DNA from 4 places in the Paenibacillus sp. FSL H3-0302 genome. Region 4 is predicted to be linked to each of the others. Evidence: riboswitches for the same ligand, from Rfam matches in the RefSeq annotation. Region 4 holds a riboswitch; each other region holds the start of a gene.

Region 1 (5,497 bases), 2.8 Mb from region 4:
GGGCAGAAGAGAACAAATGCAGCGCTGAATCGATCTTCGTAGCTTTCCACAGCTCCCAAGAACCAAAACGCGCAGAAGAAACAGATTGCAAAACTTTCGAAAGTAAATAAGTAAATGCCTGAAGGGACCCTCCACGGTTCCTTCTTTTTCTTTTTCATTCTAACAAGATTGAGAATTATTATCAAGTAGCTGATTATAAAAAAATAAGTGAACTAAAAAGCCAGGGTAAATTACCCTGGCTCTAATTTATTTATGTCTATTTTGATGCAATAACCCCTGACTTTTCCCTCGCAATAGCAGCAGCGCTTACCATGTTACGTAGTGCATCCTCTGTCTCCTGCCAGCCACGTGTTTTCAGACCGCAATCCGGATTAATCCAGAACTGTTCAGGGTCCAGCACCCGCAGCGCACGATCGATATTCGCCGTCATTTCTTCTACAGCCGGAACCCTCGGACTATGGATGTCATACACTCCAAGACCAATTCCTTTATCATAGGCCTGCTCCTCAAAGCTGATAATCAGCTCCCCATGGCTACGTGAAGTCTCAATGGAGATTACATCAGCATCCATAGCCGATATGGAATCGATCATGTCATTGAATTCGCTATAGCACATATGCGTATGAATTTGTGTCGTAGCCTTCACATGGTTCGTAGCAACGCGGAACGACTTCACTGCCCAGTTCAGGTAATGCTCACGGTCTTCTGCCTTAAGCGGAAGTCCTTCACGTATAGCCGGCTCATCCACTTGAATCATTTCGATGCCTGCATCTTCTAGCGCTTTTACTTCATGGCGAAGGGCAAGAGCAATTTGATTGGCTACCTCTTCCCGGCTGAGATCATCACGTACAAATGACCAATTGAGGATAGTTACAGGACCCGTCAACATTCCTTTAACCGGAAGCTTCGTCAACGATTGTGCATAGACACTTTCTTTAACAGTCATAGGCTGTATAAATGCAACATCCGCGTAGATCACCGGTGGCTTAACGCAACGGGAACCGTAGGATTGAACCCAGCCATTACTAGTAAACAAGTATCCGTCCAGCTTTTCTCCGAAAAACTCCACCATATCTGTACGCTCGAACTCACCGTGGACCAGAACATCCAGACCTAGCTTTTCTTGGAAGGTAATTGCATCCGCGATCTGCTCACGAACAAATCCATCATAACGCTCCTGATTCCAGACCCCTTTACGCCATTTCAATCTCGCCTGACGCACTTCTACTGTCTGTGGGAAGCTACCAATTGTAGTGGTTGGCAGAAGTGGAAGCTGCCATTTCTCTTGCTGCACCTTTAAGCGTTCAGCAAAAGGCAAACTGCGTTGGTCAGGCAAAGCTGCAAGTGCAAGCACTTGCTCCGCCACATCCTTACGGCCACGCTCAGGTAGTGCGCGGAATGCTGCAATAGCTTCACGACTAGCGGCCAGCGCTGCTTTAGAAGCTTCTCCTTTATCTGCGAGGGCTGCTCCGAGCAGACTAAGCTCTGCAAGCTTCTCATCGGCAAAAGCTAACGCATTCTTAACTGTCGCCTTCAGCTTCACCTCACCTTGAACGGTGACTGGGACATGCAGCAGACTGCAAGAAGGCTGAAGAATAAGACGATCAAGCGGCACATGAACACTGAGCTTTTCTACCAGTTGCAGCTTAGCGTCTAAATCGGAACGCCAGATGTTCCGTCCATCAATAATTCCGGCACCCAGCCATTTGTCCTTCGGCCAGCCAAGACGTTCGATAGAAGCCAGATTTGCTCCACCATCGTGCACAAAGTCAAGACCCAAGCCTTGAACAGGCAACTCTAGCAGTGCTTCCAACGGTTCAGCAGCTTCAAAATACGTCTGTAAAATAATATTCAAGCCCGGCACGGAGCCGGCAATTTCTGTGTATATCGAGTTAAGCAGTGTTAATTCTTCTTTACTTATGCCTGTAACAATCGCTGGCTCATCGATTTGTACCCAGCTTACCCCTTCTTGCTTCAGTTCCTGTAGCAGTTGAACATAGACTGGAACAAAACGTGCAGCAATCTTGGCGATATCTGCCGCTGCGTAACCTTTGGACAGCTTAAGGAAGGTATACAGACCTAAAAGTACCGGTTTACCTTCAATCCCTGCCTGCGATTTAGCAAAACGATAAGCCGCTAGAGGTTTATTTTCAGTCAGGCGTGGTGTTTGTGTGCCGATCTCTGGAACGATATAGTGATAGTTCGTATTGAACCATTTGGTCATCTCACAGGCAGTAGCCTCAGCATTACCACGGGCCATTGCAAAATAAAGATCAAGCCCGATGTCGCCGCCATCATACGTGTACCGTGGAGGTACAATTCCAAACATAACAGCCGTATCCAACACATGGTCATAAAAAGTAAAATCATTTACCGGAATAAGCTCAATTCCTGCCTCTTGCTGGGTCTTCAAATGCTGCAGCTGAATTGCTGCCATTTCGGAGCGGAATTGCTCCTCATTTATTTTCCCCTGCCAGTAGGCTTCCAGTGACTTTTTCCACTCGCGGTTCTTTCCGATTCTCGGATATCCAAGATTGCTTACTTTTACTTTATTCGTCATCTCGATACACTCCCTCTTCCATCTCTTATTTCAAACTCCAAAGCTACTTGCTTTCCTATAAAAAAGAGCGCCCTTCCCTAAAAAAGTCAAAGGGAAAGACGCCCATGATATACCCATGGTTAACGTCTAACACCTCCCTATCTTCCGTAGGTGAAGCAGTGCTGTTGAAACAGGCAGGTCTCCTGGCTAGCGGCGTCAACATCTTGAGCAGTCTTCCCAGCAGTAGTAAATTGCCAGTGACCTCTGTTGCTCGAGATTCTTCCGTTACAGTGGCGGGACCGCATCGGCTTCGAACCGAATTTCCCTATTAAGCCTACCGAATTACTATTTTCCGGTCAGCACCTGTCTCCGATATCATTCATCATTTGAGTGTCTTAATCTGATGTCATCATACGTGAAAGCCCCAGCAATCTGCAATAGATTACTGGGGCTTCTGTTATATCGATTCCTTATAACGGACTTAGAAAAATACGAAATATACTACAGCAGCAAGAATTATACGGTATATAGCAAACGGTAAGAGCTTGATACGATTGATCAGTTTTAAGAAGAAACGCATCGATAACAGCGCAAATAGGAAGGCACTAATAAAGCCTGCAATAAAAAACGGCAACGCGTCCATGGTGAAATATTGCCAGTTTTTCATCAGTGACAACAGACTGGCACCTGCCATGATGGGTACTGCCATAATAAACGTAAAATCAGCAGCGGCACGATGGCTCATCCCGAGGAGTACTCCACCAGAAATCGTCGAGCCCGAGCGTGAAAATCCAGGCCATAACGAAAAACACTGTACAAGACCTACACCAAGTGCCTGTTTGTATGTAATCTGATCTACACTCTCAGTTCTGATCTTCTTCGGCCCAAACAGATCGGCAATAATCATTAATATAGCCCCAATCACTAGACCAATTAACACTGTTGAGGTAGAGAATAAATGCTCATCAATATAATCATTAAACAGAACACCTAACACACCTGCAGGCACTAACCCTACCAGAACCTGAGTCAGCTTGAGATGCCCGCCCTGCTCCAACTGCGGTAGCTCCTCTGTTACAGGATCCAACTGCTTACGGCTGAAACGCTTTAAGCCTAACAAATCAATGAACCGATTTCTAAAGATCACAACAACCGCTAATATTGAACCCAGTTGAATAACTACTTTGAAGGTATTTGCCGTATATTGTCCAAATAACTCCTGTGATTTCAGCCACATATCATCAACAATAATCATATGACCCGTGGAGGATACTGGAGCAAATTCGGTTAAACCTTCAACAAGCCCCAAAATAATGGCTTTAATAATCGTTAATAGCTCCATGTGTTTCCCTCCTTTTTAATAGTCATTTCTATTATCAGTCCACTACCCGCTTAGCCCTCAGTGTTCATTCTCCGGCTGCGTTTGCGGAAGTACAGAAACCCAAGAATAACTAATCCGCCAGCAATTAGTACATAGACTACATTGGAGTACACGTCCATGTACATAGCAATGTCTTCCCAGGATTCTCCTAAAGCCGCGCCAATAAGCACAAGCAGCAAATTCCATCCCAATGTGCCAATCGTTGTGAAGATCATAAATACTCCAAATTTCATGCCCGACATTCCCGCCGGAATCGAAATCAGACTGCGGACCAGCGGAACCATCCGACAAAACAATACAGTCCAGTAGCCATATTTATCAAACCAGGCGTCAGCCTTGTGGATATCTTTTTTACTGACCCTAATTAGGCTACCCCAGCGTTCAACCAGTTTCTCTAACCGGCTCACATCCAATAATCGGCCAATATAATAGAGAATTACTGCACCCAGTAGTGAACCAGCCGTGGCAGCAATGATTACACCAGGGATCGTCAAGCTCGTCGTAGTCGTCATAAATCCTCCAAAGGGCAGGATCACTTCTGAAGGAATTGGTGGAAATATATTTTCAAAGGCCAGCATCAGAAAAATACCGAAGTAACCAAACTGCTCCATAAAATCTGTAATCCATGCTTGCATCTTGTTACCCCCATTTCTCATATCAAGTTCTTCTTCAGGTTGCGTAAATAGCGGCTGCGAATAAAAAAGAAGTATAGTCCTTGAACAGCCAAATATCCGAGTAACACCGCGCCTGTCTCCGTTGCGATAGATAAGTAGAACAACCGTTGAAGCGCAATAAAGGCAAACACACTGTGTAAAATAGCTATTCCGACCGGCACAAAAAACAACAAAGACAGCTGAATCGTAACTATTCGATTGAGTTCTTTATCCGTAAGTCCCATCTTGGACAAAGTGGAATATTGATTGCGATCATGATCAAGATCGGTATATAACCGGAAGTAAAGAAAGCTGCCTGCCGCGATAAAAAAGACAGTACCCACCAGCAAGGAAGCAAAAAGCATTGTGTTATACAATGTTTTCTGAAGCTCAAACAGCGTGCCGCTGATCACAATCGCATACGGAGAATCACTTTCATAGGACTGTTTGCCTTTATGGGCAAGATCAGCAGCGATACCTACCGTCTGTGGAAAATCCTCTACATAAAAACCTGTATAAAGATCCGTCTGCACGGGATCAATAGCGCTGTAGAGCTCATCACTGATCACGACACCACTAAAATCCCCGCCATCTCTACCATCCAGCTCCGGCAATAAATATTCGGCGATGGGAACTTGCTCGGTATAACCTATTTCTTTAATGGCAAGTCCTTGCTGCAAGGAATAGACCGCTTTTACTCTGCCTTCTGTTAAACTGCGATCCCGCTGTGAACCAATCATCACCAGACCTTCGTTGCCCACCAGAGCACGCTCATCTGTTGGGAACCCTGCACGTTGCAGGGCGAGATTATAATCACTGAAAGCAATCAAGGGAAGGCGTAAAGTGCGATCGGGTCCAGTCTGAGCTTCAACCTCAGCATATTTAATCGGGATACTAAGCGCCTCATAAGGGAGTTCGTGCGTC
Region 2 (5,497 bases), 350 kb from region 4:
GAGTCACGACGCAGTTTGGAATTCACTCCACGCAGCAAAGTTTCTTTATTTAGTTGATCGAGACCTTCCAGAATACGGTCAGCGTAGACGGAGAGACGGTTCTCATCAAAAGCCAGTTGGCGATTATCCGGTTTTACTACGAATTGCGGCATGGTTAGTTTATCCCTTCTTATTTCAAATTAATTTTCAATATCAAAAATTGATATATTATAGCGCAGCAGGCTGCCACAGAAAGACCTCCGAGCCGTTCATGCTGGCCGGAATGTCGATAATGCGTTGGTTGGAGCTTCCCCGGTAGAGAAGCGTAGTATCTTTCAGTTCTTCTACAAATCTTCCATCTATTAACACCTGACACTGTTTAAGTAGATTCCACTCCGGCGTACCGGGAAGGGCTGTAAGTTCTTCGTACGTATAACCACTGTAAATCCAGATTGAGAACCCTGGCAGTACAGTGCGAAGCTCATGAATGAACCCCAGCAACTCTTCTGCTGAGAAAAAAGGATCGCCGCCTGCCAGTGTCAGACCATCCAGCAAAGGGTTAGCGGCGATTTCTGCAATGATTTCATGTTGTCGTTCTAAGGTGAAGACTTCTCCATATTTAAAGTTCCATGTCTCGGGATTAAAACATCCCGGGCAACGATGGCGGCAGCCGCTGAGAAAGAGGACGGCCCGCATGCCCTCTCCCTCGTTAATCGACTCCGGATAGTAACCGCAAATATTCATAGATGCTTAACGCGATCCCGAACTTCAGCTTGTTTGGCGGCATTAAAGCGGGTCTGATAGTCGCCGGTTAAATAACCTGTAACTCTGCGCAAACGGCGGATGTGCACATCATTCTCATTTGCGTTGCAGGAAGGACAGTTTGTCCCAATTACGCCTTCGTATCCACAGCTGGAGCAGCGGTCAATCGGATGGTTAATGCTGAAATAACTGACCTGTTGTTCGAGCGCATATTTAATGATTTTGATAAAAGCCGATGGGTTGTTGCGGGCATTGCCGTTTAATTCGACATAAGAAATAGCCCCGGCATTGCAGTATTCATGGAAAGGAGCTTCCAAGCTGATCTTCTGAGCAGCACCCAGATCGAAGTATACAGGGATGTGAAAAGAGTTCGTATAATATTCACGGTCGGTTACGCCCGGAATGGAACCCAGTACCTTGCGGTCAACTTTGGTGAATTTACCGGACAAACCTTCTGCTGGAGTAGCGAACAGGGTGATGTTAAGATCCAGTTCCTCACTTTTCCGATCGCAATAGTCCCGCATATGACGCACGATAGCCAGCGCCTTGGCATGAACTTCCATATCCTCGCCATGGTGTTTGCCGTACATAGCTTTCATACATTCCGCCATACCGATGAAGCCAAGAGACAGACTGCCATGCTTCAGCAGATCGCCTACAGTGTCATCGGGTGCAAGATGTTCGCCGCCTTCCCAAACGCCTTCTCGCATCATGAAATCGGAAGCTTTAGCTTTTTGTGCGGTTTGGATGTGGAAGCGATGGAGAAGTCCTTCCAGCGCAATATCCATATAATGATTTAGATCTTCATAGAAGCCAGCTTCGTCTGCGACGGTACGTCTGCCTGTTACTGTGCCGTGTGCCAGACCTAGCCGAACCAGATTTAGTGTATTAAAGGAAAGGTTGCCCTTCCCAGAGCAATGATTACGCCCAAAACGGTCACCGAGCACTCGGGTTCGGCAGCCCATTGTAGCGAACTCCGTATCAGGATCACTTGAATCATAATACTGCAAGTTGAGCGGAGCGTCCAGATTAGCGAAGTTTGGATATAGTCTGCGCGCAGAACATTCAGCTGCTTTTAGGAACAGTTCATAGTTAGGATCGCCTTGCTGTTGATTGATTCCTTGCTTGCATTTGAAGATTTGAATCGGGAACACTGGTGTTTCTCCGCTGCCAAGTCCGTTCATAGTTGCGGTTAGCAGAGAACTGATCACAAGCTGACCTTCTGGTGAAGTACAAGTACCGTAGTTGATGCTGGTAAACGGTATTTGTCCACCGGATCGGCTGGACATGGTATTCAGATTATGTACCATACTTTCAGCCGCTTGCAGGGTTTCGATTTCGGTTTCCTTTAGTGCAAAACGGAACGCTCTTGGATATGACTCCGCCAGATCGGTCCGGCTCATCGTAATCTCGCCCAAAGATTCGTCAGCTTGTCCTTCTTCAAAATAATCCAGACCCTTGCGGAACAGCTTGGCGAAGGATTTGGTTACATAAGGTGCCAGATCGTAATCGAGTTTATTGGCGGATACACCACCATATTGAGCATTTTGCTGGGATTGGAAAATAATCGCTACCAGAGACATAGCTGTCATTATTGAGTTCGGAGGACGAACGCTGCCGTTGCCGGTATTGAAACCTTCACGGAGAAGTTTATCAAACGGGATAAAAATACAGTTCGTCGTTCCAATCGCGTATTGATCCAGATCATGCACATAGACGACATTGTCATCAATAGCCTGCACTAGCTGTGGCGGCATCGTAAAATTGCGGGCGTACCATTTTGAATATTCACTGCCGAACTTGCTCATTTTACCGGAGAAACTCTCTCCATTCAAATTGGCATTCTCGCGCAATAGGTCCATATCCCGACTGTCGATAATATCCCGGCCTAAATCAATGAGCTCTTCTAAAAGAACTTCCCGTGCATTTTCTACTCCATTAAATTGTCTCTCCAACAACGTCATTGTACAGCTCTCCTCTCAGTATAAAAGAAAAACATCTATCATCAAATCCATATATCCATAAGAAGTTGGACTGCTATAAGCAGTCGTATATTTGTTCAGATTACATAAAAAAAGCATCCCCTACCCGAGGATGGCAGAAAATGCCCGATGCGTTATGTAAATATCCACACGGATATTTGCAGAGGTCTCTACGTAGATGACCGCATGCGGACACCATCCCTGTTCCTCGCAGGCATCAATAGTTGGTGTCGTCGAAACAGGTAGGTCTCCTGGCTTCCGTGGGATCTCTCGGCGCCTTCCCAAGGGTGTTCCTAACCCTCAGTGGCATTTGCCGGGAGATGTGGATTCTCAAGCTTCCCAGAAGCTTAAGAAGGCCATCCGGTTACAGTGGCGGGACCGCAGCGGATTCTCACCGCGCTTCCCTATTAAGCTCTAAATCCGGTTAAGGATCAAAGCGCCTGTCTCCACTATATTTTGTTGTCGTTAGATAAAAATAACCCAAGATGTTGTGTTTGTAAACAGTTTTTTAGAAAACCCGCGCGGGGAGCGGGTTCTTCAAAAGTACTCCACAAATGATCCACAGGCTGTCCATAAGTAATCCACAATTGATCCACAGGGAGATGCGAAATGATTCATAAATTGTCCGAAAAGATGCCACAAAGAGTCCATAAATATAGTGCAGATGACCCTAGAATTTGCTCATGAGAAAATACTCTTAGCCCAAAGTCATATTTTGGAGTAATCAGAAGAAATAGAAGAGATAAGGGAGGATAATCTTGCTTAGTTTGTGACAGAGCGGTGGAATTGTTACAATGGAAGGAGACAGCTACTATAAAATTTCGAGGAGGTATTCTCATGCCTATCGCTGAAGTTACAGTTATTCCAATTGGAACAGGCAGTACCAGTCTTAGCAGCTATGTTGCGGATATGCAGCGGGTGCTGAAGACAGTAGAAGGGATTACTTATGAACTTACGTCTATGGGTACGATCATCGAAGGGCCTCTGCAACGCATTTTTGCCGCGGTAGAAGCTTTGCATGAGTCTCCTTTTGCCGCAGGTGCAGAACGTGTCTCTACTTCACTTAAAATAGACGACCGCCGCGATAAACCCTCTACTAGCCGTGGAAAGTTAGAGTCTGTGGAGCGTAAGCTACAGGTGGATTAGCAGTTTAGGAGGGCGGAAAACAGGGAGAAATAGGCTTGCGTTTCTGGCTGAAAGTTGTATAATATTTTTTGTTTGACAGAAAAACAGCGTTAAGCTGGTGTAGCTCAGGGGTAGAGCAACGCACTCGTAATGCGTAGGCCGGGGGTTCAATTCCCTTCACCAGCATATCTAAGAATGGCGCAATGGCGCGGTTTTCCGGGATTCCGGGACCGTGCCATTTTTCGTTAAATCCCCCTGACTTCTTCCATTCTTCTACCCTTTATCCGAGTAAAGTGGGTGTCTCGTCAATTTTCTCCACTTCTTTTCGGGTTCCTAGAATAGAATCTCCGATACATCGGGGCACTGCTTCCTGCAAGTTGGGGAGAACATGTGAATAAGTATCCAGGGTGATATTTATTGATGAATGGCCTAATCTTTCCTGAAGTCGAATATGATGGACAGCCCCTGCCGTTCCCTGTTCTTCTGGAGAAACGTATCAAGGAAGATAAGACATGGCGCGAAATCGCTAATGAAAACGGTATGACTAGTGGTCACTGTCGAGCAGATGGAAGGCGTGTCGCAAGCTGACAGCAATCAGAATGAAGGATGTGGCGGAGGTGCAGCATAAGCTGCTTTTCTCTTGCGGGGGCAGATCGGTTAGATGGTAATTACTATAAAAATAAAAAAGACACCACAAGGTGTCTTAGTACAGATACTTTTCGCTCGAATTTCACGAGCTCGTCAGTGAACTGAGTTCATAAGCAAGACTGGCTACGGCTAACAGATGAAGAGATAAAGTAATATCAATGTTAAAATGTGCGGTAATATTAATTTTCATAGATAACCACGCTCCTAAAGTATAAATACACATAAAGAAAACTTTATAAAGCGCTTGGCCTGCCATCATCAGTGCCAGGTAGCCATCCTGTACAGACGCCTTAGCGTTTCGACAATAACATTATACTTAATATTTTGTGTTTTGCCAAAAAAAGCCCCCCTATTCTTGGTTGGGGTGGCGGTTCTGTGTGGTTTCTCAGCGTTTTGGAATCATGATGGTCATTGAGGCTACGCGCACGCAGCCGCAGAATGATCAAATGGAAGTTACGTTTCGGTATTCATATCTGCTGCATGCTCTGAAATTGATTATCCAAAATAACGGGCAGCAAGTTCAGAAGGTTAACGGATTTTTTATTGATACAGGTTGAATTTAATGTTTGATACTGTTGTTATGCTAACAGGAAAGGATAGTTTAATAAAGGAGTTACTTAAGACTGGAATAATGAGCAATGTGACAATTATGTCATTCTGAATTGAATATTGTTAGGTTAATCGATGGGGAAGTTTACGTGTCTCCCTTATACTGGAAATTAAATGATTTTATTTCCGAAAGGGGACAATGCGCTAATGACTGATGTAATTAAAGCAATAATACTTGGCATAATAGAGGGCTTAACTGAATTTTTACCAGTATCATCTACTGGACATCTTATTCTAGCAGGAGATTTGCTTAGCTTTGAGGGAGATGCTGCAATAACTTTTAAAATTGTTATTCAGTTGGGTGCAGTGATGGCAGTTTTAATTCTTTATTGGAAAAGGTATTTGGAGATTGGGGTTAATATGATTAGAATGGATTTTTCCAAAAGCAAAGG
Region 3 (5,497 bases), 170 kb from region 4:
CCTTTTACTATACAACTCAGCGTGAAGGGGGTCCGCTGGATTACGATGCGCTTCTGGAGCTGTTAAAGCGTAAAGCCGGTTCCGACAAAGAAATCATCTATCGGTTTTTTGCTTGGTCGCAAGGCAATCCTTTATTTACGGTTTCGAATAAAAAGCTGCAACCGGGTTACCGTAAGGCGATTCTGAAGTATTTCCTGAGCAGTGATCGTGAAGCGTTCAAGAATCGGGAATTCCGAAAGAACTATGTCGCGGCAGCTCGGCCTGCTCTGCAAAATGTGTACAATGAAGCCCGCTCCCAACTGGCTTCCCCGCTGGCGCGCTGGATCAGCCGCAGCCGATTTCGACTCTTAATCTCCGGCTCCATTACGGGTATTCTGGTGATTATTGCAATTATCGTATTCAGTATGCTGCGTCCGGATGATACGAAGACGGCTCTGCCGGGGACAAGCCCTGAGCCGACCCCTGTTCAGAGTGCAGGCAATATGCTGCCTCCGGCTTCAGTATACTTGAAGGATCAGAGCGTCGAAGGAGATAAGGGGAGCAGCATATTGGTGTTCACCTTCGCAAGTGCAGATGACTGTGTGCAGTTTAAACCGACTGAGGTTAGTTTAATGTCTTCGTCTACAAAGATAGATAAAAGCTTTAAGGTCGCTGCTACAAATGGGACTTGTCCAGTGCCGTCAACGGATGGGACGGATGAGGGAAACGCTGCTGACGAGTCAGATGCCGCTGGCACTACTGGAGGAACAGCAGAAGGTGCAGACTCTACTAACGCTGTAGCTGATGCTTCTCCGTCCACTACGCCTTCCTCTGATACTGAGAACAGCACTGGGTTACCTTCCGCAACAGCTGTGACTGAAGGTGAACAACCTTCCTATCAGGTTGAGGTTACATTGGAGTCTGGAGCGACAATTCTAGAGAAAAGTATGATCAAAGCCGGAAGATTTACATTGATCGTAGATCCCGATCCTAATATTCCACCAGCTTCTGATTCAAGTGCTGAACCCTCCCCGACTGCAAGTCCGGATGGAACAGTCGAATAACAAGCTTTCTGAACAGCAATAACTACCGGAAGGTGGCGTATTGCTGTTCATTTTTTTGCTGCCCATACTAAGCTTTTCTATAGACATGCTATGTATTAATAGATATGATTATGGATGTCAAAATAAGATACTACATACTGGAAAAGGTGCAGACTCTATCAATCTAGTCGTCTGCTTAAAAGGGAAGTCCGGTGCAAGAGTCCGGCGCGGTCCCGCCACTGTATGTGCGGAGCGTTTCTTCTATAAGCCACTGCCCCGAAGGTAGGGTGGGAAGGTGAAGAACAGCGATGAAGCATTAGCCAGGAGACCTGCCTTTTTCGTGAGCGTTTCTATTCTTCGTGGGGTAAGAATGTGGAACATATACAGATGGACTGTTGGCAGGAAGCAAGCGCCGCAGCCTCAATTTGTAATCTTCCCTGACCGCCCTCCAAAGGGGCGGTCTTTATGTTATGCGTCTTATTCCCGGCAGTACCCATTCTTATACAGAAAGAGGTTAAACAATGAAGAAAATCATGTCTTCCAAGTTTGTAGCACTTGGGCTGGCCTTATTCATGGTCATTTCAATTCTAGGAACATCTCTTGCTCCGGCGGGACAAATATTTGCAGAAGCGGGCGCTGGCGCCGGTCTGGAGGCAACTGCCGCGGAGCGGATTAATGTTGCGGATGCGACTTATGCGGCTGCGGAATATCTCTTGAAAGGTGGCGTGCAATCGGATTGGCAAGCCATTGGATTAGCGCAAGCAGGGTACAAGCTGCCGGCTAGTTACCTTTCAGAGCTTGAGAAAAAAGTAAAGGATGCAGCTGGCGATTTCACCAATGTAACCGATTATGCTCGAATCGTGCTCGCAGTGAGAGCGATTGGTGCAGATCCTACTAGCTTTGCTGGTAACGGAACGACTCCTGGCTATAATCTGATTGAGAAAATCTATAATAATAGCAAGCTCAGTGAACAGACGCTTAATAATCCGGTATATGCTTTACTTGCGCTGGATTCTGGTAAATATAATATCCCAAGTGACGCGAAATGGACGGCGGATAAGCTCCTTACGGAGATTCTCTCCAAACAGAATCCGGATGGGGGCTTTGCACTAACCTCAGGTGCAAGTGAGCCTGATATGACAGCGATAACCTTGACGGCTCTGGCGGCACATAAAAATAATCCCGAAGCCTACTTAGCAGGGCTACAAGCCGTAGCTTGGTTATCTACAGCTCAAGATAGCCATGGGGGTTACGGTGACAGTGCTGAAAGTAGCGCACAAGCAATCCTTGGACTCACCTCCTTCGGAGTTGATCCTAGTGGATTAGAATACACCAAAAACAAAGTGGATCTAATGGAGAACCTGCTTAGCTATCGTCTAGCTGATGGTAGCTTCACCCATAGCCGTGGTGGAAGCAGTAATATTCTGGCGACAGAGCAAGGGCTTCAGGCGCTGGTTGCCTATAATTTGCTATATAAAGGAAGCAACAGTAAGCTATACGATTTTTCCAAATCCTCCATTCAGAGCTCACTCATCTACGCTCCAGTAACGATTGAGGGACCACAGGCCACGTTGGCACAAGGGTACGCCTATGCTGGCAACGCACTTGGAGCGTTAGAGAAGCTGGCGCTTCAAACGAACTTGCCGATCACAAATCCTTCGGGCAGTTATGTGACTGGCATCGGAAGTATTGCTGCTGGAAGCTTTGGTGGTTATGACGGATGGATGTACGTTGTATCACGTGACGGAAAATGGATTAATCCCGATGTAGGCATGAGTGATTTTGTACTTAAAGATTCAGATCAGGTACTGATTTATTATGCCGGAGATGACACTAAGCTTGTGGATTCCGTTACGCTTTCCAAAGCAAATCTTAAAGAGGGCGATTCCTTTACCGTCACTGTAACTAGTAAGACGTGGAAATGGGACGCTGCTACGAACACTTCCTCTCCTGTAACTGCAAAAGCTGCGGGTGTTCAGGTCCAAATTGGAGCTCAGACGGTAACGACGAATACTAAAGGTGAGGCCGTATTCTCAGGAAATATGCCCGCAGGTGACTATACACTGACTGTAACTGGCTACCGTGAAGGCAAAGCCCCAACGATTGCTAAATATACAAAAGCTCTAAAAGTGATTTCTAAGAATGTAACAGCTTCGCTAACCGTTGAAGGCCCGGAAGGGTTGATTAGTGAGGGGACTTTGAAAGCCTCCAATGCCCTTGAAGCGTTGCAACAACTAGGGTCTACCGATGATTTTAAAGTGGATATCACCAAATCGTCTTATGGCAACTTTGTATCAGGTATCCATGGAGTTTCGCAAGGTACTTACGACGGATGGTGGAGCTTCGTGGTATCACGCGGCGGGGAGTGGATATATCCAAGTGTGGGTATGGATGCGTTCGAACTACAGGAATCCGATCGTGTGCTTGTCTATTATGCAGGAGAAAATACACAGGTTGTAGATGCTGTGGTGCTTACCCCATCACAGCCAAAAGCTAATGAAGCTTTTACTGTAAAGGTTTCACAGAAAAAGTGGGTGTGGGATCAGGAAAGCTTCACTTCTGATCCGGTTACCTCACCAGCTGCAGGTGTGCAGGTTTCGATTGGTGATAAGAAGGTAATCACGAATGAACAAGGTGTGGCTATTGTTGATGGGGGTCTCCCAGCAAATAGCTATACAATAACTGTTACCGGTTATGCTAAAGATAGCGTACCGAGCGTAGCGCGTTATACTCAGTCTCTGACTGTCGGATCGTCTGTTATTGCTCCAGCAAAAGCTACCGCTACCCTCTCAGTGATTGGAGATAGCCGGAGAGGAACCATCCTAGCCAGTACAACAGTAGCTCTAAAAGAGGGCGAAACGGCTTATAGCTTACTAGTCAGTCAATTAGGGACTAAGGTAGTATCATCCGGCAACGCTGGAAGCATCTACGTGAAATCTATTGACGGGTTGGCTGAATTTGATGGAGGCCCAAGCAGCGGATGGAAGTATAAAACGAACCGGGATGCGGATCCAAGCATCAGTGCAGACAGTTATATTTTGCAGAACGGTGATACTTTGTACTGGTACTATACCTCTGGAGAATAAGGAAGAGGAAGTTTGATTAGGCGGGCACACATGGATTCGGAGTAATAGCGGATCGGGTGCCCGCCTTTTTTTATTTGAGGAAAGTCGTTTTATGACAATATATACTTTTATTCGACACAATATTTTAAAAATCATCAAACTCTTAGCCCTTCCGACCGATAAAAATAGATAGATCATAAGATAATGTGAAGGCGGAGTGTAGATGAAAAATTTGAAAGTGAAATACAAAATAGGGCTGCTTTTGGTATTCGCAGTAATTATGGTGAATGCTGTAGGGGGCATAGGCATCATCACAATGAACAAAATGGCCGAAAAGACAAATGAGACATATAATGAAAATTTATTGCCTGTTTCTTACGTAGGGCAGATGCGTACGAATAATAGGGCTATTGAATCCTATCTTTTGGAGCGTTTGATTAGCGTTGATGCCAGCAAAAACAAAGAACTTTCTGAGAGTATCCAAGTGAAGGTTCAAGATAATAATGAACTTATGAACAAGGTGAAAGCGATTCAGTATAATGATCCTGCTATTGTAAGTAAAATCAAAGAGTATGAGTCCTTTTTGCCAGATTATCGTGCACAGCGGGATAACATTATAAAGATTGCTGATAGTAATCATAATCAAGAGGCCTATAAAGTATTTTCAGGCGAATTTAACGAATCCCGTGAAAAAATGATCAACCTGCTTAAAGGAATTAGTGATTCTTTGCTTAAAGATGCTGATGAACACAATTCAGGTTCCATGGCAACCGCTAAAAGCATGCGTGTAAACAATACCATAATGATTACTTTCGCTTGGGTGATTTGTATCTTGATTAGTATTGCAATCATTCGCCTGATAACAAAACCGCTTAAAGAACTGCAAGGACTAATGAAGCGGGCAGAAGATGGAGATTTGACCGTGGTAGCAACGTACACCGCCAAGGATGAGATCGGCCAAATTAACAGTTCATTTAACAATATGCTGCAGGGCTTGCGGAAGATGATGCAAGGGATTGCAGAGAGTGCAGAACTGCTGTCAGCTTCATCGGAAGAGATGAGCGCTAGTGCTGAGCAGACCTCATTGGCTTCACAAATGATCGCTGTATCTTCTGGAGAGATTGCTGCGGGATTTGATGAACAGACAGAGAGCATTAACAGTACAACACGTTCAATAAAAGCAATGACCAATGATATTGCAGCCGTAGAGGGCAGCAGCTATGAAATGTCGGATCTAATGGGAGTAGTTTCCGGTTCATCGGATCGTGGAGTAGAGGCTGTAGACCAAATCATTGTGCAGATGAAGGAAATTGACCTCAGTGTAACTCAGAGTCAGGAGATTGTTTCTAATCTGGGGACATTGTCACAAGAGATTAATACAATTATTACAACGATTAACGGTATTGCTAC
Region 4 (5,497 bases):
TGTTGCTTTCAGATGGCCATATTCTGGTGAATAAAAGGAAGATAAGAGGTAAAACTATGTCCACTATAGAGAAAAAAATACATTAAAATGCGGGGGTAAAAGATGATATCGAATAAAGGAACAACACAACGTTTTACCAGGGCTACAATTCTTTGTTGTATTTGTGCATGTACGGTATTGCTAAGTGGTTGCACTAAAGCAGCGGATGAGACTCAAGTGCCTACTCCAACAGCTCAAGTAGAAACCGCAGCACCTTCTGCAGAAGCAACTACACCTGTACCTACGAATAACGCAACAGAACAACCTCTAACATCTGCGTCACCCGGCTCAAATACTGGGAAACTTCCAGAGGGGGTTAGCATTCAGAGAGTTATCAAGGAGGTTTCGTTAAAAGATAACTATCATAAAAAGGTTGAGCTGCTAACTGACGGAGGCAAGCGGGTCACCATCACAGATCCGAATCAAAAGATTGTTTTGCAGCAGATTGAATATGACGGAAGGATCACTGCGGTTAAGGGTAAACAGGTTACTGTTCAAGTGGAGGGCGGTAAAGAGCAAACCTTAACGATTCCTGATCATATAGTCATTGAAGATGAAGACAAGCTCGGATTGAACAATGGCGTTGAAATCGAGTGGACGGTAAATGCAGACGGACAAATCGAAAGTGTGGAACTGGACGATTAAAAAATTACCGAGGTGAGCTGGATGAAATTTCTAATCGTACTTGGTAGTATTCTTGTTCCCATTGTTATGCTGATGTTACAGGGGAAATCCATAAAGTGGCGTATAGTTTTCAATGTTGTTTCGATCTTAAGTACGATTATCTTTGGAAATATTTCTGCCTTGGCAATTTACGAAATATTAAGAGATCATGCTGTATTTATGACCTCGATCCATGCGATATTTTTAAATCCAATGTTTCTTATTACCGGAGCCTATCTTGGCGTTTATTTAATTTATCGGTTGATGATAATTTCGTATGACGAGGTTTATATGTGATCGGTACAATACAAATAGGGATGTTCCTGCGAAGGACACCCCTATTTGTGTTGTTAACAGGACGGGGGGTTAAGAGGACTTTCCTACAACGTTTGTTCCGCTCTTCGTGATCTTGTAGGTGATGATATCCCCATTCCAGAAGTGGAACTTCAGGATTACCTCGCCGTCTTTAACATCTTTAAAGAACGCGGGAAGCAGCTTGATTTCTTTAGTGTTATAAGAAGGTGAGAAGGTATTGCCGAATTCCTTAAATGGAGTCCAGTCCTGCGGACCTGCATTGCCACCAGCGGTATATACAGCTTCCATTGTGGCAAGCTGGTTACCATTAAAGGTGGTCGGAATGGCAAAGGATTCAGTCGTGCCTTTTGCATCGCTTAATTTAGCTGTGTCATACACAATCACCTTAAGTCTCCACGCAACACCCTTGTTGAATTTCAGAGTCAGCACGGCATTTTCACCGTATTTTTGGGAAGCTGTGAGCTTTTTGAGTTGGCTGGCTTTGATGGTGAGCTCCTCACCATTTAAGGTGTAATCTTTACCTTTGGTCAGATACTTTCCGTTGGCACTAATGGTGGTTAGCTTATTGCCGTTCAGGTTTAGCTTAACCTTGGTATCTTTGATTTGTGCACCTTTTTTTAGGTAGACCAAATCGCTTTCGGTGCTGGAGGAACGCTCCTTCAGACCAGACATTAATACATTGTGGAGTTCAGGATCAGACCACTTATAAGTTTTACGGTTGAAATGCTGTCCGTTATCCCAGAGCATGGAAGTCATTTTCTTTTCTTTCAAATAATAAGTCAGATACTCAAAGAATTTAAGCTTCTCGCCCTGTTCAATCACACCCGTGTCTTTATCGAAACCTAATAAACCAAATTCGCCGACGATGACAGGGATGCCTTTAGCTACAAATGTATTGTAAACGTTATCAAAAGTTTGAGTGATATCGTTTTTTGTATCTTTTTCAAACGTGGTGTAGCCGGCAATGTTCACACTAAAAGGCCAGAAGCCATAGAAGTGAACGGTCGCAATAATATTTGGATCGTTCAGAGCCGTAATCGTCTTATAGAGATGATCCATTCTTGTTTGCGTAGGTGAAGACTCTAGTGAAGGCAATACAAGTGGGCGAAGGTCGTTTTTTCCACCGGATTTCCGCACGATTTGATAGAAGGAGTTATTGAGTTCAGTAAGCATTTGCTCCATTTTTGCTTCGTCCGTACTTCCACCATCGGTGAATCGAGGTTCATTTATGCTCTCGAACATCAGCTTATCGGGTTTGTCCTTGAAGCGATCGGCAATTTGAGTCCAGGCTGAATTATAACGCGCCAGCGTTTCATCGTGTTTTTCTTCCATATGGCTTACCCATAGCCAGGAATCATGATGGACATTAATCATGACATAAAGCTTGGCGTCCAGTGCCCAGCCGACAACTTCTTCCACACGGTCGAGGTAGGCCTTTTCTAGGGTATAGTCTGGTGCCGCACCCATGTGAGTATCCCAGGTCACAGGAATCCGAATGCTTTTATAGCCTTGAGCGGCGATCTTTTTAATAAGTTCTTGGGTCACACGTGGATTGCCCCAGGAGGTTTCATCCTCACCTGTAGCATCTAAAGTATTGCCAAGGTTCCATCCGGGCTGCATTTCGTCTACATAGGATTGGATCTTACTCTTTGGCGCTGCCTTAGCTTGTTGCTCGTCCTTAGTTGCAGCTGCGGCCATGGATGAGAACAGAGAGAGCAGAAGAGCGGTGACAAGTGTCAATGATAAGAAGGATTTCTGGATTCGCGTAGTCATTGAATTCTCCTTTGTGAGATAAATTTAGGATGCTTGGACCTGGCGTTGACGCTGTACTCGGTGGTTAGATGAACACAAACACCTCCAGTTTTATTTTGTAAACGCTTTCTGAATATACCCTAACATAGAATACACTTAGCGAGTACCTTACTAATTTGTGGTAAATTCATATAAGAATTAGTGATTTAAATTAATTTGCCCCACAGTTGGATAAAGAAATTATTTGAATAACCCTACTCGTAGAAATTGGTTATTCAATAGGATTATCTCTAGCTGCCCGTTATACAAAAAAGAAATATAACATGACAAAAGCATATATATTAGTTATGATGAAGCATGAAAATTTAAAATTAGAAATAGGTGCCAACTATGAATGTTGCGGAAGTACAATCATAGATTGGTTAAATGGAAAGCGGGTGTGAATCCCGCGCGGTCCCGCCGCTGTGAAAGAGGAGTCCTTGCAAAATGCCACTGGGAAACTGGGAAGGCAGCAAGGGTGATGATACTTGAGCCAGAATATCTGCCTTTTTCTGTTACACCATCAAACTCTACGATCGATAGAGAGGTGCTTGAATAGTGTTTGCCAGCTATTATTGTGGTTCACTATCTTAACCTCTTGACGTTTATGTTGAGTGGTTTTTTTGTGGTTATGAGAAAGTTTATTCTGTTTTTTATCATAGGTATGAAGGGAAGGGTTATGGAAAAATGAAGAAAAATAAGTTTTTAGCGTGGTTACTTATTGTAGCTGTATTTATTACGACATTCTCTACAAGTGTAATCCCGGCTCAAGCAGATGGAGCAAGCTCTACCCTTAAAGGGTATGTATCTGTATCCGTAGAGAAATTCACCTTAGGCCAAGGGTATATTAAGGAACCTATTAAAGTTCCGATTTATGAAGGCGATAATGGCGCATCTTTAATAACACGTGCGCTAGGTGATGGGAATTATAGATATTTAGGAAATATAGATAGTGGTTTTTATTTATCAGAAGTTAAAGATAGTGGCAGAAGCGAAGTCAATATTCCACAATATATTTTAGATATGATTTCAGTCGATGGGAATACAGTCGGCACTAAAGCAGACCCCGAGTGGTTAAGTCAGTTTGACTACACCTCCATGTCGGGTTGGATGTATGCAGTAAATAATGTGTTTCCTCCGTTTGGGATGACCGATTATAAGCCTCAAGACGGTGACATCATTCGAACTCAGTTCACCACTTATGGCTATGGTTCTGATCTTGGCGGCTGGGGGGAAATCCCAGTTCAACTTGCCAATAAGGATGCTTTAACTGCGGAAATCGCCGAGATTAACAGTGCCCCTAATAAAGAAACTATTTTGGACAGACCAGTAGTGCAATCGGCAGTTTATGAAGCCTATTCCGTGCTCGAAAACATGGCAAGCTCTCAAATAAGTGTAGATCATGCGCTTGTCGGTCTTAATAATGCATTAGACATAGAACCCCCTGTTATTACAGTAAGTGGCATACAAGATAAACAGGAAGTATCCAATAAAGAAATAAGCTTCAAAGTAGCTGTCACAGACAATGTATATAGTGACATTACTCCAGAAGTGAAGCTGAATGGAGTTACTTTATCACCTGCAAATGGGGAGTACAAAGCTACTCTGAATTCAGGCAGTAATGCAATTACTGTAACGGCTCTTGACGGAGCTGGAAACAAAACAAATGTAACTTATCAGGTTACTTACAAACTGGAAACTACAGTTGCCGTCAAACAACAGTTAGATAAAAACCTTGCTTATATTTTAAATACTGTAAAGAATCCAACGTTTGGAACAGGCAGTGGAGAATGGTCAATCCTTTCTCTGGCCCGGGCGAACTATACAGTACCTAACGGTTATTACGATCTTTATTACAACAATGTAGCAACGAAAATAGGATCAATCATTAAAGAGGATGGAAAACTCGACGCCAATAAAAGCACAGAGAATTCCAGAGCAATATTAGGACTTACCTCTATCGGAAAAGATATCACAAATGTTGCGGGATATGATCTGAGAAAAGCACTCGCTGATTATCAATATATCCAAAAGCAAGGCAATAATGGTCCGATTTTTGCTCTGATTGCGCTAGATAGCCATAACTATGAGATTCCTGTAGTTGATGGAGTTACAGAACAGACCACAAGAGAAAAACTAGTTCAGTATATTTTAGATAAAGAGGTTAAAAAAGGTACAGCAGAAGCTGGTGGCTGGGCATTAGGCGTAACCAAAGCCGATGTCGATATGACTGCGATGGCGATGCAAGCTCTTGCACCTTATTATGCAACCCGTGATGATGTAAAAGCTGCCGTGGATCGGGCCATCCAATGGCTGTCCGATAACCAAAACAATCAAGGCGGATTTACAAGCTGGGGAAGCACTAGCAGCGAGAGTATCTCGCAGGTAATTGTAGCCTTAACTGGTGTAGGCGTAGATCCGCACACTGACGCTAGATTTGTTAAAAGTGGAAATTCGCTTATTGATGCATTACTTAGCTTTGCTGCACCTGAGGGTGGATTTAAGCATATCCTCACAGGCAAAGTGGACAATATGGCGACGGACCAAGGTACGTATGCTCTTGTGTCCTATGATCGTCTGATCAATCATAGCAACCGTCTCTTTGATATGAATGATGTGCAACTGGAACAACCAGAAGAACCGGGGCCTGGGCAACCAGAGGGTCCGAAAGAACTTCCGTTACCTTCTG

What was found. A riboswitch is a leader RNA that binds a small molecule or an ion and turns the genes downstream of it on or off. The one in region 4 is predicted to bind cobalamin.
Region 1: linked by a shared signal. The riboswitch ahead of metE (5-methyltetrahydropteroyltriglutamate--homocysteine S-methyltransferase) and the one ahead of MHH50_RS03875 (S-layer homology domain-containing protein) in region 4 are both predicted to bind cobalamin.
Region 2: linked by a shared signal. The riboswitch ahead of MHH50_RS02410 (anaerobic ribonucleoside triphosphate reductase) and the one ahead of MHH50_RS03875 (S-layer homology domain-containing protein) in region 4 are both predicted to bind cobalamin.
Region 3: linked by a shared signal. The riboswitch ahead of MHH50_RS04540 (DUF4430 domain-containing protein) and the one ahead of MHH50_RS03875 (S-layer homology domain-containing protein) in region 4 are both predicted to bind cobalamin.

The regions. Positions count from the first base shown of each region.
Region 1 is NZ_CP150284.1:4,958,484-4,963,980, forward strand. It holds gene MHH50_RS22080 (DUF1540 domain-containing protein) at 1-110, shown strand, start outside; gene metE (5-methyltetrahydropteroyltriglutamate--homocysteine S-methyltransferase) at 257-2,560, opposite strand; cobalamin riboswitch at 2,715-2,921, opposite strand; gene MHH50_RS22090 (undecaprenyl-diphosphate phosphatase) at 3,021-3,881, opposite strand; gene MHH50_RS22095 (DedA family protein) at 3,932-4,555, opposite strand; gene MHH50_RS22100 (FtsX-like permease family protein) at 4,573-5,497, opposite strand, start outside.
Region 2 is NZ_CP150284.1:545,875-551,371, forward strand. It holds gene MHH50_RS02400 (ribonucleoside-diphosphate reductase subunit alpha) at 1-152, opposite strand, end outside; gene nrdG (anaerobic ribonucleoside-triphosphate reductase activating protein) at 208-723, opposite strand; gene MHH50_RS02410 (anaerobic ribonucleoside triphosphate reductase) at 720-2,705, opposite strand; cobalamin riboswitch at 2,947-3,182, opposite strand; gene MHH50_RS02415 (MTH1187 family thiamine-binding protein) at 3,561-3,869, shown strand; tRNA gene MHH50_RS02420 (tRNA-Thr) at 3,963-4,034, shown strand; gene MHH50_RS02425 (hypothetical protein) at 4,269-4,436, shown strand; gene MHH50_RS02430 (hypothetical protein) at 4,898-5,053, shown strand; gene MHH50_RS02435 (undecaprenyl-diphosphate phosphatase) at 5,253-5,497, shown strand, end outside.
Region 3 is NZ_CP150284.1:1,062,234-1,067,730, forward strand. It holds gene MHH50_RS04535 (hypothetical protein) at 1-1,043, shown strand, start outside; cobalamin riboswitch at 1,171-1,374, shown strand; gene MHH50_RS04540 (DUF4430 domain-containing protein) at 1,544-4,108, shown strand; gene MHH50_RS04545 (methyl-accepting chemotaxis protein) at 4,311-5,497, shown strand, end outside.
Region 4 is NZ_CP150284.1:891,863-897,359, forward strand. It holds gene MHH50_RS03860 (hypothetical protein) at 103-684, shown strand; gene MHH50_RS03865 (transposase) at 706-999, shown strand; gene MHH50_RS03870 (cellulase family glycosylhydrolase) at 1,069-2,790, opposite strand; cobalamin riboswitch at 3,132-3,333, shown strand; gene MHH50_RS03875 (S-layer homology domain-containing protein) at 3,496-5,497, shown strand, end outside.